2 regions of the Cellulomonas sp. URHB0016 genome follow, and region 2 is predicted to be linked to the other one. Evidence: riboswitches for the same ligand, from Rfam matches in the RefSeq annotation. Region 2 holds a riboswitch; the other holds the start of a gene.

What was found. A riboswitch is a leader RNA that binds a small molecule or an ion and turns the genes downstream of it on or off. The one in region 2 is predicted to bind thiamine pyrophosphate.
Region 1: another riboswitch for thiamine pyrophosphate. It lies ahead of ACVW07_RS04040 (YkoF family thiamine/hydroxymethylpyrimidine-binding protein); the one in region 2 lies ahead of ACVW07_RS13235 (thiamine ABC transporter substrate-binding protein).

What each region holds. Positions count from the first base shown of each region.
Region 1 covers NZ_JBSRZU010000001.1:846,740-851,050, forward strand. Annotated here, with positions in the region: gene ACVW07_RS04035 (hypothetical protein) at 1-1,256, opposite strand, end outside; TPP riboswitch at 1,343-1,465, shown strand; gene ACVW07_RS04040 (YkoF family thiamine/hydroxymethylpyrimidine-binding protein) at 1,591-2,208, shown strand; gene ACVW07_RS04045 (CYTH and CHAD domain-containing protein) at 2,269-3,807, shown strand; gene ACVW07_RS04050 (VOC family protein) at 3,838-4,311, opposite strand, start outside.
Region 2 covers NZ_JBSRZU010000001.1:2,876,799-2,881,109, reverse strand. Annotated here, with positions in the region: gene ACVW07_RS13240 (ABC transporter permease) at 1-1,099, opposite strand, end outside; gene ACVW07_RS13235 (thiamine ABC transporter substrate-binding protein) at 1,099-2,190, opposite strand; TPP riboswitch at 2,273-2,403, opposite strand; gene ACVW07_RS13230 (DUF4235 domain-containing protein) at 2,541-2,828, shown strand; gene ACVW07_RS13225 (phytoene desaturase family protein) at 2,930-4,311, opposite strand, start outside.

The DNA.
Region 1 (4,311 bases), 2.0 Mb from region 2:
AGGAAGTCGATGCGGCCGGGCTGCAGGTCGAGCACGACGGCCATGCCCGCGGCGCCGGCCGCCTCGACCAGAGGACGGAGCGTGTCGACCGGGATCGCCCGCGAGTAGCTGCCGTCGGCCTCGGGGGCGGCCGACGCGACGGTCGCGATGATCTCGACCGCCGGGACCACCGTGTCCCCGGTCAGGGGTCGGTACGCGTCGGCGTGGGCCTGGGCACGGGCGACGGTCGCGGGGACGTCCTGCTCCCCCAGCACGCCGAGCGCCGGTATGCCGGGGGCACCGTACAGCGCGACGTACTTCTTGCCCGGCACGCCGTTCACCTGCGGGAACATCAGCTGGCCACCTCCCGGGGCGAGCACGCCGGTGGAAGCGGTCGCCACCCGGGACGCCAGCAGCGCGGGGTCGCCGAACGCGGCACCCAGCGCGACCACGTGCTCCGGACGGTGCTCGGCCACGGCCCGCACACCGGGCGTGGTCGCGCGAGGGTCGCCGCCCGGGACGTCCACGACAGGGACGCCGGCCGCTGCGATCGTCGCGAGCGCCGCGGCCGGCACCGGGCCCACGCCGGTGAGGGCCACCGTCCCGTGCACGGGCTGCGGGCGCTCGGTGAGCGGGAGCGTCGCCGAGGCGGATGCGGAGGCAGAGGCAGAGGCAGAGGCAGAGGCAGAGGCAGAGGCAGAGCTTGCGGCCGAGGCAGTGCTTGCGGCGGGGGCAGTGGTTGCACCGCTGGGGCCGGGGGTGGTCGACGGCGCGGCCGCCGGACGGACCACCGTGACACCGGCCCGCACGGCGAGGTCCGCGGCGCCCACTGCCAGCACCCACCGGGTACCGAGGCGGTCGAGCTCGCCGAGGAGCGCATCGGGCGCCACCGTGGGACCGGTGAGCAGCAGGGGCGCACCGACCTCCGTCGCGGCCGCCGCGGCGGCGACCTGCGCGGCCGCGTCCCCGGCAGCGGCGAGGACCACGACGGGGGCTGTCGTGAAGAGCGCCCTCGACGCCTCGAGGGCCGCCGACTCGTCGGTCGCCGCGGGCAGCACCACCGCGGCCGGTACGGGTGCAGCGACGGTCGCGGTCAGCGGCACGGGTGTCGGCGTCGGCGTCGGCGACCCGCTCGAGGCCTGGGTCGGCGACGGGCCGGCGGCGCGGCCGTCCGGCGTGCACCCGACGAGGACCAGCAGCGCTGCGAGGGCGACGAGGAGCGGACCGCGTACCCGTCGGGTACCGGAGGGCACGAGGGGGTCCGGCATCGTCGGCATCGTCGCCACTGTAGGTCGCGCGTCCGCCGCCCACGGACCGGAAGCCCCCTATCCGCGGGTGACGTCGACGGTCTACGGTCGGCGGGACACAGCCCCCGGGGAGCGCAGAGAGCGCGCTGAGAGTGCGGCCGGACACCACGTCCTCCCCGCAGACCCGTGGAACCTGACCTGGTTCGCACCAGCGTAGGGAGCAGGGCGCAGGTCGCCGGCCGGACGCCGGTGGCCGTGCCGTCGGGCCGGTGCGCCGTCGGCGTGCCGGGCGACGGGACTCACGTGCCGGAAGGACACGTGCGGTCCGCCCCGGGGGTCCGCACGCGACACCAGGAGCACCCTCATGAGCACCGCGACCACCGCCTCCGGGCAGGCCCTCACGCCCACCGACCTCGGGGTCGGCGCCCGCTTCTCCCTCCACCCCGCGACGGGAGGCCTGGTCGACGTCGCCGCCGCCGCCGACCGGTCCGGGCTCGAGGTCACCGTCGACGACCTGTCCACCCTGGTGCGCGGCACCGAGAGCGACGTCCTGCTGTTCGTGCACCACGTCGTCGCAGCCGGCGCGAGGGTGGCGGGGCATGTCGTCGCGCACGTGCAGCTGTCCCGCGGCTGCCCCGGTGAGGTGGCGTGCGGCCTGGCCGACCATGCCGTCCTCGCCGACGTCGAGCCCCCCGAGCTCCCGGCGACCGGCCTGCGCGCCGCCGCCCACTGGGCGCTCTACCCGCTCGACGACGGCCGGGTGGGGCACCCGGGCGACCACATGCGTGCGATCGAGCAGGCGGTGGCGGTGGCCCGTACCCGCGCGACCGTGTCGCCGGAGCACTTCGTCACCCGTCTCGACGGTGACCTCGCCGAGGTGCTCGGTGCCGTCGCCGCCGGCTGGCTCGCTGCGGGTCGGCACGTGCGGCACGTCGTCGCGCACGCCGTCGTCTCCGTGACGTCCACGCCCGCCGGGAACTGAGCGCTCCCCCTGCTCGACGGTCGGGAGGCGTGCGTCGGCCGGTCCTGGCAGCCTCAGGACATGAGGACCTACGGCGAGGTCGAGGCGGCGTTCGAGGTGCCCGAGGACGCCTCACCACCCGACCTGAGCGGCGTCGGCGGGCTCACCCAGGTGGACCGGCCGGAGCCCGTGGACCTCGTTGCGCAGTACTACGACACCGACGCGCTCGACCTCCTCCGCGCGGGTGTCACGCTGCGCCGGCGGACCGGCGGGTCGGACGAGGGGTGGCACCTCAAGGTCCCGACGACGGCCGCCGGGCGGGAGGCGCGCGCCCGGACCGAGCACCGCCTGCCACTCGATGACCCGGCCGCGCCGGAGGCCCTCCTCGACCCGGTGCGCGCCCGGCTGCGCGACCGGCCGACGACGCTCGTCGCCGAGCTGAGGACGCGACGGGTGCCGTACCGATGGCTGGACGACACCGGGCGAGCGGTCGTCGAGGTGACCGACGACCACGTCCACGCGGTCGTCCACCGCCCCGACCGCGACGGGCAGGTCGTCGAGACGTGGCGCGAGTGGGAGGTCGAGCTCGTCCATGGGGACGAGAGCGCGCTCTCCGCGGTGAGCGAGCTGCTCGCCGCGGTGCCCGGTGCGGTCGCACGGAGCTCGTCGAAGCTGGAGCGCGCCCTGCGCGACCTCGGTGCGGACCGCCGCCGCACGGAGCCGCGCGACGAGACGGCCGGCGAGGTGGTCCGCGCGTACGCGGCGCGTCACGTCGAACGACTGCTGCGCGCGGACGCGGGTGCGCGCCAGGGCGACGACCGTGCCGTGCACGACGCGCGGGTCGCCGCGCGTCGCCTGCGCACCGTCCTGTCGGTGTACCGGCCGATGCTCGGCCGCCACGTGACGGAGCCGCTGCGCGACCGGCTGGCGGAGCTCGGGCACGCGCTCGGCGCGGCGCGCGACCCGCACGTCGAGCTGCAGGGCCTGCTGCGCCTCGTCGAGCAGGAACCCGTCGAGCTCGTGATCGGTCCCGTGGCCCGCCGGCTGGACGACGACAGGTCGCGTGCCCGTCGGGACGGTGTGGAGCGGCTCGCGGACCTGCTCGGCTCGTCCAGGTACTGGCGGATGCTCGACGAGCTCGACCACCTCGCGGACGACGCGCCGGCCGGACCGGCGGCCGGCCGGCCGGCCGCCGACGTGGTGCCGAGGCGGGCCCGACGCGCGTGGCGCCGCCTGGACCGCCGCACGGAGGAGCTCTCCGAGGTCGCGGAGGTCGCGCCCGGTCCTGCGGCCGACCAGGCTCGGCACGAGGTCCGCAAGGCGGCCCGTCGGGCGCGGTACGCCGCCGAGGTGGCCGTCCCGGTCGTCGGGCGCCCGGCTCGCAGGAGCGCGCGGCGGGCCCGCGACGTGCAGGACGTGCTCGGCGCGCAGCACGACACCGTCGTGCGGCGCGAGACCCTCCGCCGGATCGGGGTGCAGGCGTACCTCGACGGCGAGAACTCGTTCACGTTCGGCCGGCTGCACGCCCTCGAGCAGGCGGGCGGCGAGGTCGCGGCGAGGGAGGCGGACCGGTCGCTCGCGCGGGCGCGGCGGTCGGGGCACCGCTCCTGGATGGGTTGAGCCTGGTCCCGGAACGGTTGCCGCGGCCCGTCAGTCCGCCGCGGCGCGCACGACGTTCCGCCACGGGTCCTCGAACCGCACGGTCACGCCGTCGTCGGCCAGCGGCACCGCCGCGAACCGCAACCGGTCGACGAGCGACCCGAGACCGTCGGCCGTGGGCACGGTGATCCGGACCTCGCCCAGTCCGAGGGACGACGCACGCGGCCCGGCGCCGGCGCTGTTCCACGTGTTCATGGCCAGGTGGTGGTGGTATCCGCCGGTAGACACGAACAGGGCGCCCTGCCACTGGGCGGTGACGTCGAACCCGAGCGTGTCGACGTAGAAGCGCCGGGCGGCGTCCACGTCGCCGACCTGCAGGTGCACGTGCCCGACGACGGCGTCACCGGCTCCCGGCCGGTCACCGGGCGCGTCGGTGAGGTGGTCGCGCAGGAACGCGCTCGGGTCCAGCCGCAGGGAGTCCATCCGCACGCGGCCGTCGGCGTCATGCTCCCAGACGGCCCGGCT
Region 2 (4,311 bases):
CGGTGGTGCCCAGCGCCGTGTAGTGGTCGACGCCCCAGCGGTCGCCGACCCGCAACGAGCGGACCACGAGGTTGACGAGCGGCAGGGCGAGGAGCAGCACCACGGCGGCCGTGACGCCGGCGGCCGCGAGCGCCGGGCCGTGCCCGTCGCCGGGCGGCATCCCGGTGGGCCGGCGCAGCGTCAGCGGGCGGACGCTCTGCGCCGGGGCGCCGAGGGCGAGCGCCCGCTCCTGCCGCGACCGGGCCCGGCCGGCCAGCACGAGCACCCCGGCGACGATGACGAGCTGCACCACCGACAGCACGGCGGCGGCACGCAGGTCGAGGAACTGCGTCGTCTGGATCCAGATCTCCGTCTCGACGGTGCCGAACCGCAGCCCGCCGAGCACGAGGACCGTGCCGAACGCCGTCGCGCAGAACAGGAACGTCAGCGACGCCGCGGACGCGATCGCCGGGGTCAGCGCGGGCAGGGTGACGGTCCGGAACGCGCGCCACGGTGACGCGCCCAGCGCCCGTGCGGCCTGCGCCGGCCGCGGGTCGAGCCGCTCCCACAGGCCCCCGACGGCCCGCACCACGACCGCGTAGTTGAAGAACACCAGCGCGGCGACGATGGCGGCGAACGTGCCGTCGAGGTGCAGGAACCCCAGCGGTCCGCCCTGCACCAGCAGCGACCGGAACGCGACGCCCACCACGACGGTGGGCAGCACGAACGGCACGGTCACGAGGGCCCGGACCGCCGACCGGCCCCGGAACCGACGGCGGTACAGCACGTATGCGCCCGGCACGCCGAGCAGCACCGACGCGACCGTCGCGATCGACGCCTGCGCGAGGGTCAGCCCGACGATCCGCCACGTCCGCGGCCGGGAGAACACCTCCGCGAACGCCGACAGGTCCAGGTGCCCGTCGGTGACGAAGCCCTTGCCCACCATCACGACGACGGGCCACGCGAAGAACACCCCGAGGAACAGCAGCGGGACGACGACCGCGGCGGACCAGAACACGGCCGTGCCCACGGGCACACCCGGGCGCACCCCCGGACGCACGCCCCGCCCCGGCCCGCCGGTCACCGGCAGGTCGGGGCGGGTCGTCGTCGCCGTGCTCATCAGCCGACCACGGTCTCCGACCAGTCGGCGAGCCACGCCTCGCGGTGCGCGGTGATCTCGTCGGGCGGCACGGTGAACGGCTTCGGGGCCAGCGGGGCCCACTGCGCCCACTCGTCGGGCAGCGTGGCCGTGCTGCTGACCGGGTACATGTACATGGACCCCGGGATGTCGTCCTGCACCTCGTCGGAGAGCAGGAAGTCGAGCAGCTGCTGCGCGCCCGTCGGGTTCTTCGCCCCCGCCAGCACCCCGGCGTACTCGACCTGACGGAAGCACGTGTCGAGCAGCGCACCCGTCGTGGGCTCGGTGCCGCCCTCCGGCACGCTCGCCGGCGGCGACGACGCATACGAGAGCACGATCGGCCGCGGGCCGCCGCCGCCACCGCCGCTGAAGTCGGTGTCGTACGCCTCGGTCCAGCCGCTCGCGACCTGCAGGCCGTTGGCCCGCAGCTTCGTCCAGTAGTCCTGCCAGCCGTCCTCGCCGAACGCCCCGACGGTCGCGAGCAGGAACGCCAGCCCGGGCGACGAGGTCACGGCGTCCGGGACGACGAGCAGGTCCTTGTACTCGGGCCTGGTGAGGTCGTCGAGCGTCGTCGGCTCGGGGACGCCGTGCGACCGGAACCAGGTGTGGTCCGTGTTGATGCAGACGTCACCGAGGTCCACGGCGGTGAGGGCGCCGGTGTCGCCGACCGCGTACTGGGCCGCGTCCTTCGCCGCCGGGGCGTGCGACGTGTAGGGCTCGACGACGCCCTCGTCGACCGCGCGGGACGCGAACGCGTTGTCGATGCCGTAGACGAGGTCGCCGAGGGGCGCGTCCTTGGTCAGCACGAGCTGGTTGACGAGGGTGCCCGCGTCGCCCGGCTGGACCACCTTCACCGCCAAGCCCGTCTGCGCGGTGAAGTCGTCGAGGATGCCGTCCGACAGCCCGAACGAGTCGTGCGTGACGAGCGTGACGGTGCCGGCCGAGCCGCTGGGCCCGTCGGACCCCGAGCCGGACGAGGTGCCGATGGCCGAGCAGCCGGCGACGGCCGCCGTCGTCAGGCCGGCGACGAGGACGAGGGCCGTGCGGCCCGGGTGCGAGGACGTGCTCGCCATGTGTGGTGCTCCTCCTGGTCATCAAGGAGGGGGTCACCGCGTCCGTCGTCGGCCTCGCGCGGGACGCCGACGACGACCGCGGGGACTGAGAAGCCCGACTCCCTACGCCGGTACCAACCGGATCAGGTTCGAGGGTCTGCGGTGGTCCGCACTCTCAGCGTCCCGGCCTCCCGGCGATGTGCCGGGCCACCTGACGCTCCCCTGTCGTTCGCCCGCGATCCTACGCCCGGTCCCTGCGGCGTCCGGACGTCCGTCCAGGCGCCGGGTTCCACCGTCGGGCAGCGACCTGACCGGCCGCCGGTTACGGTGGACGGCAGGCCGTGACCAGGCCCCTCACCTGGAGGTTCGCCATGCCCAGCAAGTCCCAGCAGTCGATGTTCGCGAAGATCGTCGGCGCCGCGGTCGCCCTCGGGGCGGCGTGGGCGGCGCAGCAGGCGATCAACCAGTCGTGGAAGGCCGCCACCGGCCACAAGCCGCCGAAGCCGGACGACGACGACGGTGACCACGGCCTGACCGAGATCGTCATCGCCGCCGCGGCGACCGGCGCCCTCGTGGCCGTCGCCCGCGTGCTGGCCACCCGAGGCACGGCGAACTACGTGTCGAAGGTGGACCGCAAGCGCGGGCTCGACACCGACTGAGACGGACCCGCCCGCCGGAAGGCCGACGGCAGTCGACCTTGTTCGTCAGATCGAGGCGTGGTCGAGCAGCTCGTCAGATCGACGCCTCGTCGACCAAGCGGTCAGATCGACGGGTCGTCGACCAGGTACCGCGGCAGTGGTGACAGGTCCGGCACGGTCGGGTCGCAGAACACCTCGCGCAGCACCCGTCGGGCCGCGTACCAGCCGGAGAGCCCATGCACCCCGGGCCCGGGCGGCGTGGACGCCGAGCACAGGTACACCCCGTCGCGCCCGGTGGCGTAGGGGTTGAGGCGCGCCGTCGGCCGGGCGAGCACCTGCCCGATCGTGGCCGCGCCGCCGGCGATGTCGCCGCCCACGTAGTTGGCGTCGTGGTGGCTCATGCGCGCGGCGGGGACGCAGCGGGAGGCCACGACGACGTCCCGGAACCCGGGCGCGTACCGCTCCACGTGGGCGGTCACCGCCTCGGTCACGTCGACGTCGGAGAACGCCGGGACGTGCGCGTAGGTCCACAGCGGTCGCACGCCGCCGCGCTCGCGGTCCGGGTCCACGACGGTCGGGTCGCTGAGCAGCACCGTCGGCCGCTCGGCGTGCCGGCCGGCGGCGACGGCGGCCTCCGCCGCGGCGACCTCGGCCCGGGTGCCGCCGACGTGCACGGTACCCGCCAGACCCACGTCGGGAACGGTCCACGGCACCGGGCCCGAGAGCACGAAGTCGACCTTGGCGGCGGCGTTGCCGTGCCGGAACGAGCCGTAGGCCCGCCGGATCCGCGCGGGGATGCGGTCACCGAACACCTCGACGACCGCGCCCGGCGTGGTGTCGAACAGGTAGCAGTGCGCGGGCGGGAGGTCGGCGGTCGACCGCACGGGGTGGTCGGTGACGATCTCGCCGCCGTGCGCGCGCAGGTCGGCGACCAGGGCCGCGACGATCGCGCCCGACCCGCCGCGCGGGATCGGCCACCCCGCCCCGGCGTGCCCCAGGCTCGCGAGGAGCAGAGCCGTCCCGGCGGCGGCGAGGCTCGGCATCGGCGTGATGGCGTGCGACGCCACCCCCGTGAGCAGCGCGGGCGCGACGTCGTCCACGAACCGCCGGTCCCACGCACGCGTCCCCTGCTCGAGGAGCTCCAGCCCGAAGTGCGCCGCGGTGCGTAACCCGGTGGGCAGCAGGCCGGGCGGGATGCTCCGCTTGTCGCCGAGCGCGACCCGGACGGTGTGCTCCGGCTCGGCGACGAGCGGGCCGAGCAGGCCGCGCCACGCGGGCCCGTCCACGCCGAGCCGCTCGACGGTGCGGTCGAGGTCCCGGTAGGCGATGCCCGCACGGCCGCCGGCGAGCGGGTGGGCGAACGACACGTCCGGGGTCAGCAGCTCGACGCCGCGTGCGGCGAGGTCGAACGCGCCGAAGAACGGCGACGCCCACGCCATCGGGTGGACCGCGGAGCAGACGTCGTGCACGACGCCGTCGGCCAGGCCGAGGTCGAGGGTCCGCG